2 regions of the Shewanella sp. SP2S2-6 genome follow, and region 2 is predicted to be linked to the other one. Evidence: predicted binding sites of a transcription regulator. Region 2 holds the regulator's gene; the other holds the start of a gene.
What was found. Region 2 encodes MetJ, which represses methionine synthesis genes. Its sites were predicted from a motif close to TAGACGTCTAGACGTCTA; they were not measured.
Positions count from the first base shown of each region.

Region 1: serA (phosphoglycerate dehydrogenase) is a predicted target of MetJ. The motif match lies at 4,244-4,261, and genes of this name have one in related genera.

Region 1 is NZ_JAUOEQ010000002.1:274,735-282,781, reverse strand. It holds gene Q4Q57_RS03195 (PAS domain S-box protein) at 1-645, shown strand, start outside; gene Q4Q57_RS03190 (two-component system response regulator) at 694-1,710, shown strand; gene ygfZ (tRNA-modifying protein YgfZ) at 1,809-2,771, opposite strand; gene serA (phosphoglycerate dehydrogenase) at 2,926-4,155, opposite strand; gene Q4Q57_RS03175 (DUF2238 domain-containing protein) at 4,310-4,918, shown strand; gene Q4Q57_RS03170 (helix-turn-helix transcriptional regulator) at 5,315-5,980, shown strand; gene Q4Q57_RS03165 (curlin) at 6,153-7,643, opposite strand; gene Q4Q57_RS03160 (curlin) at 7,658-8,047, opposite strand, start outside.
Region 2 is NZ_JAUOEQ010000009.1:28,313-36,359, reverse strand. It holds gene Q4Q57_RS08850 (SRPBCC family protein) at 1-260, shown strand, start outside; gene Q4Q57_RS08845 (pentapeptide repeat-containing protein) at 366-1,028, shown strand; gene phsA (thiosulfate reductase PhsA) at 1,471-3,753, shown strand; gene Q4Q57_RS08835 (4Fe-4S dicluster domain-containing protein) at 3,766-4,332, shown strand; gene nrfD (NrfD/PsrC family molybdoenzyme membrane anchor subunit) at 4,335-5,282, shown strand; gene Q4Q57_RS08825 (sulfite exporter TauE/SafE family protein) at 5,387-6,130, opposite strand; gene metJ (met regulon transcriptional regulator MetJ) at 6,212-6,526, opposite strand; gene metB (cystathionine gamma-synthase) at 6,739-7,902, shown strand; gene Q4Q57_RS08810 (bifunctional aspartate kinase/homoserine dehydrogenase II) at 7,914-8,047, shown strand, end outside.

The sequences.
Region 1 (8,047 bases), on a different contig from region 2:
TTGAGTAACACCAAAGGTGAGGCAGGCAATAGTGCAGAACAAACCGTATTGCTTAAGTGGCCAGAGCACCCAGAGCTGGATATCTATAGAGGTTTGCAACTGGTGCAACACTCGACGCGGCTTTATCAACGCATACTTGATCGTTTTGTGAGCAGTCAGCGTAATGTGGTGGAACAGGTTCGCAAAGCTATCGCGGCGAATCAAGTCGAAGATGCGGTGCGTATCGCCCACACCCTTAAAGGCTTAGCGGGTAATTTAAGTTCGGCAAAATTGGTGGAATTAGCGCGTTTGCTTGAGTTGCATTTAACAGAGAAAGCGCCCTATGAAGATGAATTAGTTCAAATTCAACCGCTAGTGGCCTCTATCTGCGATGCGATTGAACAGGCTAAGCCTGCGATAGTGAATCAAGCCGAGCCCCGAGCGGTGGACTTGCTATCAGATGAGGACTTGAGAGCCGCATTACGGGTCTTACGTCAGAATCTAGATGAAGCCGATGCCAGCGCTGTGGCAAAAATTGATGCGTTAAAGCCGAAGGTGAGTAGTGCAATGTGGCAAACATTAAGCCCCGCTTTATCTATGATTAACCAGTATCAGTTTGATGAGGCAATCGACTTAATTGACGATGTGATTACACAGTTAGGATAGAAAGCGGTAGCGCGAATTTATAATGTGTGACATTGAGTGGAGTTGTTAATGGAAAAAGCAACAATATTAGTCGTCGATGACACACCTGAGAATATTGATATTTTGATCGGTATTCTAGGTGATGATTACAAAGTCAAAGTGGCGATCGATGGGCCAAGGGCATTAGCGTTAGTGACAAAATCGCGGCCTGACTTGATTCTGCTCGATGTCATGATGCCAGGTATGAATGGCTATGAAGTCTGCAAGCTGCTAAAGCAAGAGCCGCTGACCAGCCATATTCCGGTGATATTCGTGACCGCCTTATCTGAAATTGCTGATGAAGCCCAAGGTTTTGCATTGGGCGCGGTGGATTATATTACTAAGCCTGTCAGTGCGCCTGTCGTTAAAGCGCGGGTTAAAACGCATCTTGCGCTCTATGATCAAAAACGTCTACTCGAACAACAAGTTAAAGTTCGTACCCACGAATTAGAAGAAACCCGTTTCGAGATTATCCGTCGTCTTGGCCGCGCCGCCGAATATAAGGACAACGAGACAGGTCTACATGTGGTACGCATGAGCCACTACGCCCGAATATTGGCGATAAAGCTTGGTTTACCTAGCACTTTCTGCGACTTAATTTTTAACGCGGCGCCGATGCACGATATCGGTAAAATCGGCACCCCAGATGCTGTGCTGAAAAAGCCGGGTAAGCTTGATGCCGATGAGTGGCGCATCATGCAGCAACATGCCGCTATCGGCGCCGAAATTATCGGGGAACATAGTGATCCGTTATTGCAGATGGCCCGTCGTATCGCCTTAACTCACCATGAGAAGTGGGATGGTTCAGGTTACCCTAATGGCTTGGTGGGAGAGGATATTCCCCTTGAAGGGCGGATTACTGCAATTGCCGATGTGTTCGATGCCTTGACTTCGCAAAGGCCCTATAAACAGGCTTGGACGATCGAAGCGACGATGGAATTATTCGATAATCAAGCAGGAAAACATTTTGATCCTAAGCTGGTGGCAATGTTTAAAGAAATCCTGCCTGAGGCGATCGCCATTCGAGATACTTATTTGGAAAACTGATGCTGAATGTTCGAGGGCTTGAGTATAAGATAAGCTAAAGGCGCCATTGGCGCCTTTATTCTGTTTCAATCTCTACACCATTTTATTAAATCAAAGCCTTATGCTTCGTCTAATGAGTAGGGCAGGGCTTGAATGGTTAAGCTTGATTGCTCATCGTCAGCAAAACGCAGTTTAGTCTCGTTGCTGGTATCGTTGGCAAGCACTGCGGTTAACAACACTTGGTTGCCGCGTTGTACAAACTCAATAATATGGCCGCCACGGCGGAAGCCATCTTCCATCGCGATTTCAAGGCCAGACTCTAGGCTGATTTGCAGGTTAGTATGACCATGCAAAATATACAGGGCGCGTTTATTACCGCCACGATATTTCATCCGCGCTATGGTTTCTTGTCCCATGTAACAGCCCTTGTTGAAGCTGATACCGTTAACCGCTTGTAGATTGCACATCTGCGGTACGTACTGGCTGGCATGGCTGGCGGCAAGGTTGGGGTAACCTGCTGCAATCTCTAACGCTTGCCATGCACTGGCGTCAAATACACTCAGTTCCGATTGCGCAACTAAAGCTGCTGCGGCATCTGATGTTAATACTAAAATAAAACGTTCAGCGTCTTTTAAAATCGCACCCTTTTCAATGAGTGTGAGCTCTTGCTGAATGTCACCAAAATGTTTGTTCACGAATTGGCTTGCCTGTTCACCAGCAACGCCGAGCAGAGTCCACTCAGCGGATGCATTGCTTAAGGTGGCTTTACTAAACACGGCATATTTTTGTAACTGGGGTAAATCGACTTCGATGGCATCCTTTGGCATCAACATAAAGAGTGCATCTTGAATGGCAAAGGTTCTGAAACTGGCCAGCATTTTACCTTTAGGATCGCAATGGGCGCCCCAGCGCCATTGATCTGTGGCCAATGAGCTGATATCTGTGGTCACTTGGCCATGGATAAAACTGCGGCCTTGTTCTCCAACGACTTTGATGAGGCCCAAATGAGATAAGTTGGCAAGCATAAGTGGAGGCAAGGTAGCGTCCAGATCCCAATGGGGCGTAGAAACTGAAATAGTCATAGCGAGATCCTGAAAATAAAGACGATGTGAGAGGCTAGATTGTAACGGAATTCCAGTTGGCTCAAAAGCATAAGGCGCACATATCTGTGAATGATCTGTGCGCCTTATTATGTGTGCTTTAGTCGATAGGCTTAAAGCGAGTGGAGTTTAAAGTTTAAAACAGCACGCGGGTACGCAGTGTGCCTTCAATGGCCTTCAACTCTACTAAGGCTTCTTCGGCTTGGTGGGTATCAACTTCCATGACCACATAACCAATTTCTGCGGTGGTTTGCAGATATTGCGCGGCAATGTTGATGCCTTTTTCCGAGAAGGCTTGGTTGATCTTGATCAGCACGCCTGGACGGTTTTGGTGAATATGCAGTAAGCGTGAGGTGCCTTTATGCATAGGCAGCGAAACTTCAGGGAAGTTAACTGCAGATACGGTCGAGCCGTTGTCTGAGTATTTAGCGAGCTTGCCAGCGACTTCTATACCAATGTTTTCTTGGGCTTCAGCAGTACTACCACCCACATGCGGTGTCAGCAATACGTTATCAAGACCTCGAAGTGGGCTGATAAATTCATCGTCATTCGATTGCGGCTCAACTGGGAACACATCAATCGCCGCGCCCGCAAGGTGGCGCTCTTTGAGTGCGACTGTTAAGGCCTCGATATCGACTACAGTGCCGCGTGATGCGTTGATAAAGATGCTGCCCTTTTTCATCGCCGCAAATTCAGCTGCGCCTATCATGTCTTTGGTTTGTGGGGTTTCAGGTACGTGTAAGCTCACTACGTCAGCTTGCGCCAGCAATTGTTCCATTGAATGAATTTGTTGTGCATTGCCTAGCGGCAGTTTGTCTTCGATATCGAAGAACACCACGCGCATGCCCAGCGTCTCAGCCAGAATACCAAGCTGAGTACCGATATGACCGTAACCGATTACGCCTAAGGTTTTACCGCGCACTTCGTAGCTGCCAGCGGCGGTTTTCATCCAGCCACCACGGTGGGCGATGGCGTTACGCTCAGGGATACCGCGCATCAGCATAATGATTTCGCCAATCACGAGTTCGGCAACACTTCGCGTGTTGGAGAATGGTGCGTTAAATACTGGGATACCAAGGGATTCGGCGGTGGCAAGATCAACTTGGTTGGTTCCGATACAGAAGCAACCGATCGCGATCAACTTCTCGGCACGTTTCAGCACCTCGGCAGTTAATTGGGTACGTGAACGAAGTCCCACGAAATGTGCATCTTTGATGGATTCAATTAATGCTTCATCGCCTAATGAGGCTTTGTGGTATTCGATATTGGTGTATCCCGCACGCTCAAGTACATCGACCGCAGATTGGTGGACGCCTTCCAACAGCAGGATCTTGATCTTATCCTTGTCCAGCGAATGTTTCGCCATGATATGGGTACCCTCTAATTAATAGAAATGTTTCTTATGATATGCTGACAACCTTCACGCACCAAAATAGCACTTTTTTTACTCAGTGTGGAGGGCTAGATGGCTAAAGTTAATATTCTAAATTAAGAACAATATCGCATAAGAGGAAGAAACATTGAATAACAAAATCGCGTGGTGTGCTATTTACCTCTTAGTGCTCGTGTGGTCGGCGATAAATCCCGCAGATCCTTTCACTTGGTGGCTCGAAGCGGCTCCCGCATTAGTGGCTGTGCCACTGCTATTTTTTACCCGCAAACGCTTCCCATTAACGCCGCTGGTGTATGTTTTAGTGTTAGCCCATTGCTGTGTGCTGTTTGTCGGCGCGCATTACACCTATGCTGAAGTGCCATTATTCGACACGATTGCCCATTGGATGGGTTCAGAACGTAATAATTACGACAAGTTAGGTCACTTTGCGCAAGGTTTTATCCCTGCCATGTTAGCGCGTGAAATTATGCTGCGTAATCAAGCGGCCAAACCCGGTGCTTGGTGTGCGTTTTTGGTCACATGTTTTGTGCTCGCGTTTTCGGCGTTTTATGAACTCATTGAATGGTGGGTTGCAGTGGCAACAGGTGAAGGCGCTGAAGCCTTTTTGGGAACCCAAGGCTATGTGTGGGACACTCAATCAGATATGTTAATGGCATTAATTGGCGCAATTGTCGCACTCGTTTTATTGTCTCGTTTTCAAGATAAGCAAATAGCAGCACTTAAACTCAGACGCTAGTGGCCGTGAGTTGCTGATTGTTTTAGCTTGAGTCATAAGTTCATTCTTCCATAAAGCTTCTAACGTGAGTGTGATGGCATTTAGCTGTCACACTTTCTTATTGCCTGCATGTTATTTTTGTGTTGCAACTTTCGATGGGTGTCTTCATAGTTTGAAAGTACTAGATTTCGTGAGTCGGTTAAACCTAATGGAGTTTTATGCTGTTATTCCAATTATATTCCGTTAGTTAGTCGAACTTACTAGGATTTAAAAGGGAATAGTACATTTGGGTGATGTTTTTCAGTCTTTAACTAGTCAGAATCAACTAGGTTAATGGAATGTTTAAAAATCTAACTAAAGAGGCTGGTCAAACATACCATTTTGCTAATAGAAAATACTTTTCAGGGAGGAGAGTCATTGAGCACAATTAATGAATTAGTTTTTTTACATCAAATGGCGGCACCATGTCATTTAGCGTTACTCGCTGAATCCATAGGCTTGAAAACTCGTATCGTTAAGCATGCGGCGGAATTAGATTTAGATAAGAGTCGTCGAAGTTTTTATCTGATCACCCAAAAGGGCGCTGCACTCGATAACAAGGGGATCCCTTTGTTGGCTTCGCGCTTAGTGTCACATTTTCCCGTGGCGCTATACCAAGTTGAGCGTGACTCTTTAGATCAAGAGTCGGCTATGTTACTCGGTATTCGTGGTTTGTTGTTTGCCGATCAACGTTTGGATTTGATGTTGACGGGTTTGCGTAAAATGGTGGCAGAGGAGTTGTGGTACGACAGAACATTACTGAGTAAAGTGTTCCGTCGTGTAGTACAAAAGCTCGATGGCAATAATGAGATGCTCTCCGATACAGTGGCTATGCTACAGATGCTGACTTCCCGTGAGCGCACTATTATTCAATTTGTGTCGAGTGGCGCGAGGAATAAAGAAATCGCCCACAGATTGTGCATCAGCGAACATACGGTGAAGGCTCACATTTCCTCTATCTTCCGTAAAACCCAGTCCCGTAATCGTGTTGAGTTGTTGCGTTGGGCACAAACCTATCAGACTCACTTTGAGCTGTGCAGCTAGGTAGTTAAAGATATTGATCGTTAGCTTTTCGCTTTGAGTGGTTAATGTTAATAATTACTGGTTAATCAGAATAGAAAAGCGGGAATGTTTGATTAAACATTCCCGCTTTTTGTTCAACACCATTTTGATAAACCACCAAAGAGTGTAGCTGTGGTGGTTTTAACAGGATTGACTAGTATTGCACTACAGTAGCAACGTTCATATTGCCTGATTGATTAACGCTGATGCTGTTGTTATTGCCAGCTTGAGAACCTAGTACTAAGTTATCGTTACCTGTTTGAGTGATCAACAGGCTGTTATTATCACCGCTTACTTCAAATGAACTACTTGCGTCACCACCAATCCAGTTACCGTTACCTGATTGAGCAATTTGTGCAGTGTTTTCATCACCTTCGATAATCAAATCGATAAGGTTAAGGTCGCCATTTTGCAGTGCAGTGACATCGGCATTATTGTTGCCAGCAATGGAAATGACGGCTTCGTTTTGAGCACCATCTTGCTCAACATCCACTTCGTTATCGCTACCTACTGCATCGACATAGGCAAAGTTAGTATCACCTTCTTGGCTAACTTCAATACTGTTATCTTGACCATCTGCAAAGGCAACGATTTCGTTGTTATTGCCTTTAGAAGATAAATCGAAGTCGTTATCTGTGCCGTATGCACCAAAGGTTGCGAAGTTAGCATCGCCCTTTTGTTTCAAGTCAACGTCGTTGCTATCGCCCCATACTTGGAACTCTGCACCGTTGACGTCGCCTTTTTGGGTGATAGTTATATCGTTATCATTACCTTGGATATCGGCCACTAAAGTATCACCGATAGTGTTGCCGCTGCCATTTTGTGTAATATCGACAGTGTTGTCATCACCTGTAGTCATAGCAAGATAAGCCGTGTTGCCGTTACCTTTTTGATCCATTGAAATATCGTTGTCGCTGCCTGCAAGTGCGTAAACGAAGCCAACATGGTTATCACCCTTTTGGACCATTTCTATAGTGTTGTTGTCGCCTGCAATACCTTTAGCCGCGCCAAAGTTATTGTTACCCGCTTGATTAACTGAAAGGTCGTTGTTGTTACCCACGTTAGCGGTTAAGTCGAGGGCGATTAAGCCTGCTTGGTTGTTGTCACCGATTTGGGTAATTTTTCCGTCGTTATTGTTGCCTTCAACGCGGAATACTGCAAAGTTAGCATCGCCTTCTTGCTCAACAAATACGCTGTTTTCAACGCCAGTGATTTCAACTTGGCTTTCGTTGACTTCGCCTAATTGACTCACGATTGCAGTGTTATTGTTGCCAGTAACATCATTGCTGCTTTGGTTAAAGAAACCGTCTTGCGACACATTGACATTGTTGTTGTCACCGACAACATTTGCACTTGCCACATGCCAATCAGCTTGTTGTGTTATCTGGACTTTGTTTTCTGCACCCGTCGAATTAATTGCGGCTTCATGCCACACACCGTCTTGGATAACGGTTGCGGTTTGATCGTTACCTGTTTGCACAACTGCTGCAGCATTAAGGCCACCCGTTTGTGAGACTAAGGTGTCTTGGGCTTGGCCTGACTGTACTACGCTAATTTCGCTCACTGTACTGGCAGCAAAGGCTTGACCGCTTAAACCTGTTGCAATGGCCAAAGCAATAAGTGATTTTTTAGCTTGTGATTTCATGTGACGCTCCCTGTTTAATATTGAGTTATTGAGATTGCAGCACCGTCTGCAATCTGTTGAATCGAAAAATTGCCGCTTCCTAGCTGGTTCAGTTGCACGAGATTGTTATTGCCAATTTGTGTCACTGAAGCCGTATTTTGACCGCCCACTTGCAGTAGTTGCACTTTATTGTTTGAACCAATCTGCGTGATTAGCGCATCGTTATCATTGCCGACTTGTGTCACATCGGCTTTGTTATCGTTGCCTGATTGGAACAGTAATCCTTGGTTAGCATTGCCTTGTTGCACCAGTTCGATAAGGTTATCGCGACCGGAACGTTCCAGTAATGCCTGCAGGGTTATAGGTAACTCATTGACATTCAGCTCTTGTGCTGAGGTCATACAACTACAGAGCAGGAGCAGCGG
Region 2 (8,047 bases):
CGAATCGTGGCGTGTATCTCGAGGTGGTTGAGAATGAGCGAATCGTATTTACCGATGCCTTTACCGAGGCTTGGGTGCCGTCCGATAAAGCTTTTATGACGGCAACCATCACGTTTGAACCTGTGGACGGTAAAACCAAGTACACTGCGCGGGTGCAGCATTGGAATAGCGAAGATAGGCAGAATCATGAGGATATGGGGTTTCATCAGGGTTGGTCTAAGGCGACCGATCAGCTTGAGGAACTCGTCGCGAGCATTTAGCCGGTGAGTCTCAAGCCTCGTATCAGAGAGTAAACAATAAGCAGTACCTAGCCCAATTGCCCTGCATTATCATATTGTTGGGGATTGGGCAGGATTAGAGGTGTTATGTCGTCACAGAAAGAAGTGCCAGTGCTTAAACAATCAGTGCTTGCGCAATCCCAACTAGCGCAAAGCGCGGCTTTGCAGGGCAATAGTTTTTTATCAAAACAGTTCAATGGCTTGTCGGAATTAGCCCAAGATCTACAGGGCATCGAGTTTGAGGATTGCTGCTTTCAAGATTGCCATTTTAGCGAGAGCACTTTCCGTAAGTGCAAGTTTATCGATTGCCGCTTTGTGCGTTGCAACTTAAGTTTAGTGAAAGTGCCCCAGTGTCAGTTCAGCGGGGTGGAGTTTGAAGAATGTAAGTTAGTCGGTATCGATTGGACCCGCGCCGCGTGGTCGCGTTTATCCTTTGCCGCGCCCTTTTCCTTTAAGCAATGCATCCTAAATGACTGCTCATTTTTAGGCTTGTCCCTCGATGAAATCATCATCGAAGAGTGCAAGGCCCACGATGTCGATTTTCGCGAGGGCAGTTTCAACCAAGCCAATTTCACCTACACGGATTTTAGTCATAGTCTGTTTGGCCGAACTCAATTATTGGAGGCGGATTTCAGCGAGGCCTCAAATTACGATATCGACATTTTTAACAATAAAATCAAAGGCGCTAAGTTTAGCCGCGACGAAGCGATTCGCCTGCTCAACTGCCTCGATATAGAGCTAATGGATTAATGCGATTGTAATCAGTTTGGGCCCGCTAGCGTGATGTTCTTATCCTGCTAGGGTTATCGCAATTGATTGAAATGTCAGTTTTCTTCTAAGCCGCCAGTGTCCAAACTGGCGGCTTTTTTCTGCCTGAATCCTACTGTTAAAACATGTTCCCATTAAGCCTGTTGATCTTATTCACGTATTTTAACGTCAGTCTTAGGTTTTAGTTGCGATAGATCACACCGAGCTTCCCCATGTGGTTTACCACAATATCCACCTACCTCTTTCGGGATAACAATCTTTGTGGATGAGCAGTGTATTCAGCGGATGCTGGTATTCAGAAGATATGGCGGCGCTGTTTTTACGCTTTTATAACTAAAAAAGTAATCAAATCAGTGAGCAAACCTCTGCTCGATGGCGCCACAAATGGCGACTGACGGGTGGGATGAGCGTGATGGAGGTAACCATGATTGAGCTTAATAGGCGAACCTTTTTAAAGGGAGCGGGAGCGAGTAGCGCCACGTGTGCGTTAGCCAGTCTGCTGCCGGGCAGCTTAGCGGCATTAGAGAATAAGCAGCTAAAGGGCATGGGCAAGGAAATTGCCAGTATTTGCGAAATGTGTTCAACCCGTTGCCCGATTTCGGCGCGGGTGATTGAGGGCAAAAACGTCTTCATTAGTGGCAACAAGGCCGCTAAGTCCTTTGGCGGTAAAGTGTGTGCCCGAGGTGGCGCAGGCCATAGTTTATTGTACGATCCACAGCGTATCGTTAAACCGTTAAAGCGGGTCGGTGAGCGCGGCGAAGGTAAATGGGCTGAGATCAGTTGGGATGAGGCTTATAAATTAATCGCTGAAAACCTCAATAAAATCAAAAAAGAACATGGCCCAGAAGCCGTGGCATTCTCGTCAAAATCTGGCTCACAAGAAAAGCATTTGTTTCACCTTGCGACCGCCTTTGGTAGTCCAAATACCTTTACCCACGCGTCGACTTGCCCTGGTGGTTATGAAATTGCCGCTAAGGCTATTTTTGGCACTAAGGTCAAACGTGATTTAAGTAATTCTAAATACATCATTAACTTCGGCCATAACCTGTACGAAGGCATCAATATGTCCGAAACCCGCGGCATGATGGCGGCGCAAATGGACAAAGGTGCCAAGCTGGTGGTGTTCGAGCCAAGATTCTCCATTGTGGCCGACAAGGCCGATGAATGGTACGCCATTCGTCCCGGAACAGACGTGGCCGTCGCCTTGGCGTTATGCCATGTATTGATTGAAGATAATCTTTACGACAAGGCATTTGTCGCGCGCTATGTGGAAGGTTTCGAAGCCTTTGCCGCCGAAGTGAAAGCCTATACCCCAGAATGGGCTGAAACCATCTCCGATGTGCCTGCCAAAGACATTCGTCGCATCGCCCACGAATATGCCGCTAAAGCACCCCATGCTGTGGTCGATTTTGGTCACAGAGCCACCTTTACCACCGAAGAGTTTGAGATGCGCCGCGCCCTTTACGCCGCTAACGTCTTGATTGGTAACATCGAGCGTAAGGGCGGGATTTATATCGGCCAGAAACCCGGTGATTACAACAAGCTTGCCGGTGAAGCGGTTGCGCCCGTATTGGCCAAACCCGGCGTGAAAGACATGCCAAAACCAGCAGCGAAACGAATCGATCAAGTGGAAGAACAGTACGCCATGATGTGGACATCGGGCGGCGTCTACCAAACCATTCTCGATGCCACCTTAAGCGCTGTTCCTTACCAGTTACACGGCTGGGTGATGTCACGCACTAACCCAATGCAAACCATGACAGACAGGGCGCGCGTTGTTGAAGCGATGAAAAAGCTCGACTTTATCGCCGTGTGTGATGTGTATATCAGCGAAACTGCCGCCTATGCGGACGTGATTCTACCTGAGTCCACTTATCTTGAACGTGATGAAGAAATTGCTGATAAGTCAGGTAAAAATCCGGCCTATTATGTGCGCCAACGTGTGGTTGAAACCTTAGGTGATACTAAGCCTTCTTGGCAGATCTTTAAGGATGTGGGTGTGGCTATGGGCCTTGGCGAGTTCTATCCATGGGAAAACATGGAAACCCTGCAAATGCTGCAGGTGAACCGCGACACTGACCTGCTGCGCCGTATCAAAGACGAAGGTTTCGTGAGCTTCGGTAAGCCAATTATGTTGTGCGAGCCTAAGATGGTTGCCGAGTTTATTAAGGCATACCCCAATGCGCGGCCAGCCGATGAAGACGGCACTTACGCCAGTGCACTGACCTTTAAAACCCCTAGTGGCAAGATTGAACTCACTTCCGCGAAAGTAGAAGCCATGGCACCAGGCCGTGGGGTGATCAAGTTCCGCGAAGTGAATCTTAAAAAAGCAGATGAGCTGTACTTTATCCAAGGCAAAGTGGCGGTGCACACCAATGGCGCCACCCACAATGTACCTATGCTCGCTAACCTGATGTCGGATAACGCTGTGTGGGTTCACCCTGTTACTGCGGGCAAATTAGGGATCAGCAATGGCGACCCAATCCGCCTCACCAGCAGTGTTGGCACAGAAGAAGGCCATGCCTTAGTCACGCCGGGTATTCGCCAAGATACTGTGTTTGCTTACATGGGCTTTGGTTCTAAAAACAAAGAGTTGGTCAGAGCAACAGGCAAAGGTATCCACTGCGGTAACTTACTGCCGCACGTGACGGCTCCTGTGTGTGGCATGACAGTGCACACCACGGGCGTCACGCTGGCAAAGCGCTAATCGGAGGCTTAAATGAATAAACGATATGTAATGGTGCACGACGAGAATAAGTGCATCGGCTGCCAAGCTTGTAACGTGGCGTGTCGCAGTGAAAATGGCGTACCCGAAGGCGTTACTCGTCTGCAAGTGCGTGTGGAAGGCCCCTTTGGTGACATGCCCAATCTGCACTTCAAATACCACAGGGTATCTTGCCAACAATGTGAAGATGCGCCCTGCGTTAAGGTGTGCCCAACGGGCGCAGCCTATGTGGGTGAAGACGGCATTATCTCTATCCATACCGAGAAGTGTGTCGGCTGTATGTACTGTGTGGCAGCGTGCCCTTATAAAGTGCGCTTTATGAACCCAGAAACCAAGGCGGCGGATAAGTGTAACTTCTGTAAGGATACGCGTTTAGCACGGGGCGAAGAGCCAGCGTGTGTGACTGTGTGTCCAACCGATGCCTTAGTGTTTGGTGATGCCAATGATCCAAGCAGTGAAGTGGCCATCATGCTCAACACTAAAATCACTTACCAAGATAAAACCCATTTGGGCACTAAACCTAGGGTATATCGCGTTCCTACCAAAAGAGGGGGGATTTGATTATGAACAATACTTGGGGCGACATGGCGCAATATGATCCTGTCACTTGGCACTGGGTCATCGCCGTTTACCTGTTTATGGCGGGGTTATCCGCGGGCAGTTTATTGATTGGCATTGGTTTACGCTGGGCGAATAAGGAACTCAGCGCGGGAGCCGAAAGCAGCATTCTTAAGGCGGCCGCCATTATTGGGCCTGTAGCGATTAGCTTAGGTCTAGCTTGTTTAGTGTTTGACTTAACCAAACCATTCCACTTTTGGTTGATCTTAATTCACTATAACTTCCAGTCTGTGATGGCGATCGGGGTGCTGGCGCTGCTGGCGTATTCTCCCTTAGCTTTTGCGTACGCCATTATTGTGCTGCGGGATGACTTACCAAAATGGGGTTTGGGTTTCCTAACACCTATCGCTAAGTTACTTATGCCATTTCGAAAGCTGATTGAAGTATTGTTGTTTGTCCTCGCCATTGGCGTAGGGGCTTACACTGGCTTCTTAATTTCGGCGATGAATGCTTACCCTATGCTCAACACTGCGGTACTGCCTGCGCTGTTTTTAGTGTCGGGTCTATCCGCGGGCGCTGCGGCAAACGCGGTACTGGCACTCTTGCTGTTTAAGACTGACAGCCACGATAAAACTTTAGTCAAGATGCACGGTTTAGAGTTACCTGTGATGGCGATTGAAATCTTGTTCCTGTTCATGTTGTTCTGCGCCTTGTACTTCAAGGGCGGCGCGGCGGCTGCGGCTTTAGCGTCGTTAACCTCTGGGCTATGGGCAAGCGTGTTCTGGATAGGCGTCGTCGGTATCGGCTTTGGTATTCCATTGCTGTTTATGCTGCTACCAGCCGCGACTCGCCACACTAAGGGCGCAATGATCATGGTGGCTTGTGCGAGCTTAACCGGCGTACTCGCCTTAAGACACTTTATTGTGTACGCAGGGCAAAGCTATTTAAGCTGAGTGTAAGCTGGCTTTAGATATTGATAGATAAAGAAAAGCACTGACAATGTCAGTGCTTTTTATTGTTTGAATCTTCAGATGATTTGCCAATACAAGCAGGACGCTTATTGGGGCAATAACTCGATAACCGATTTCACCGTTAGCACTAAGGCGCTGATACTGCACAGGACTAAGGTCGCCATTTTAGTTTTATCTTTATCGACACTGCCCACTAATCGCCCCGCGACTAAATACCCTAAAAGCACTGAAGGCAGCAACATCAACGACAGCCACAGGTGCTTCAATTCTAATAAGCCAGTGATCGCCAGAATGACCATAGCTATGGTGGAGCTAAAAATGAAGAAGGCCGACAGGGCGGCGCGAAACTGCGAAGCGTCTTTGCCTGACAATAGAATCGCCATCGGCGGACCACCAATAGCGGCAATATTACCGAAAATCCCCGAGACGACACCCGCGCCGAAGAGGGTTTTCTTATTCACTGGTAGGCTGAATTTATACAGGCTAAGGATAACCGCGACAGCCACAATGGCGGCAATGGATAACCCGAGTATGGGCTGAGGTGCAAACAGCAATAGACTCGCGCCGATAAAACCGCCGGGCACGCGACCTAGGAGTGCATATTGCAAGCCATTGAATTCTAAATGACCACGTTCCCGGAATAAGGTCAGTAGCGAGATGGTAAATCCCATGGCAATAACGGGACCCGGTACGAGCTGAGGATCGACGATATACAGCAAAGGACTGGCGACAACCGCTAGGCCAAACCCAATCAGGCTCTGGGTTAAGGCGCCAAGAAACACAATCAGTGAGGCCAAGGCGAGTGTCTGTGGATCTATCATAGAAAACATAGGATTCCATATAAACAAAAAGGGATCGTTAACGATCCCTATTGATGAGCACTGTGATGTAACTTTGCCAGCGACAAGTCGCTATTCCATGTCTTCCCACTCGATCCCCATCTCGTCCATCAGCAACTTGGCTTCGGCGGGAATGCTGTCTGGGCTATCTTTTGACAGATCTTCATCGTTAGGCAATGGCTGGCCAGTGTAGGCGTGCAAAAATGCCTCACACAACAGCTCGCTGTTGGTGGCGTGACGCAAATTATTGACCTGACGACGCGTACGTTCATCCGTGAGGACTTTTAGCACTTTGAGCGGAATAGACACAGTAATTTTCTTTACTTGTTCATTCTTCTTGCCATGTTCAGCATAGGGGCTGATGTATTCCCCATTCCATTCAGTCATTGACTCACCTGTTATAACGCTAAATTCGGGGCAGATTTTAAACCCTTACAAAGAACAGTCAAATTATTGCTACTATTTCTTTGTGATTGCAAACAGATTTCTTTATGTTCAGACGTCTAAACGTCTTCACGCCTATTGACGATGGCGTTGTGCTTAGGTACATTTAGACGTCCAGACATCTCTATCAGTCTACCGAATTTAGGAGTCCACCCATGGCAGAGCGTCAATTAGCCACACTGGCAGTGCGTCAGGGTATCGAAAGCGATACTCAATATGGTGCAGTTGTGCCACCGATTTATTTGTCGACTAATTACGCCTTCGATGGTCATAAAAATCCTCGCGAATTCGATTACAGTCGTTCAGGCAACCCAACGCGCTGCATTTTAGGTGAAGCATTAGCCCAATTAGAAAAGGGCGCCACTGGCATAGTGACCTGCACTGGCATGGCGGCCATCACCTTAGTGACCACTTTGCTCGGCCCTGATGACCTATTGGTTGTGCCCCACGATTGCTACGGTGGTTCTTACCGTTTATTTACTAATTTGGCGAAGAAAGGCCAGTTTAAGCTGATTGTGGTCGATCAAACCGACAGCCAAGCGTTAGCCGCCGCTATCGCACAAAATCCTAAGATGGTGTGGCTCGAAACCCCGTCTAACCCGCTATTGCGTGTGGTGGATATCGAAGCCATTGCCAAGGCGAGCCATGAGGTCGGCGCACTAGTCGTGGTCGATAACACTTTTTTATCGCCGATATTGCAACAACCCCTATTGTTAGGCGCGGATATCGTTATCCACTCCACCACTAAATATATCAATGGTCACAGCGATGTGGTCGGCGGCGCTGTGGTCGCCAAAGACGCGCAAATCGGCGAAAGCTTACATTGGTGGTCGAACACGTTAGGCTTAACGGGATCGGCTTTTGATAGTTACTTAACCCTGCGCGGCCTACGTACCTTAGCGGTGCGAATTCGTGAACATCAAACCAATGCCCAGCGCATTGTTGAGGTATTGACGCAAAGCCCTGTGGTGAGCAAAGTTTATTACCCTGGCCTTGCGGATCACCCTGGTCATGCCATTGCTGCCAAGCAACAAAAAGGCTTTGGCGCTATGCTGAGTTTTGAACTCAAGGGCGGCGAGGCCGAAGTGGTGGCCTTTTTAGGTGCACTTAGCTTATTTAGCGTGGCGGAAAGTTTAGGTGGCGTAGAAAGTTTAGTGGCCGTGCCCGCCACTATGACCCACAGAGCCATGGAGCCGCAGGCGCGTTTTGAGGCAGGCATTAAAGACACCCTATTGCGTCTATCGGTGGGTATTGAAGATGCCGCCGATTTAGTTGCAGATATTCAAGCAGGATTAGCCGCCGTTGCGGCTTGTCAGTAGAGGAATAATAGATGGCACGTTGTCACTTACATAAATTTGGTGGCTCCAGTTTAGCGGATGCCGATTGTTATCGCCGAGTCGCCCATATCCTGTTAACCCATGGTCATAGCGATGATCTTGTGGTGGTCTCTGCGGCGGGTAAGAG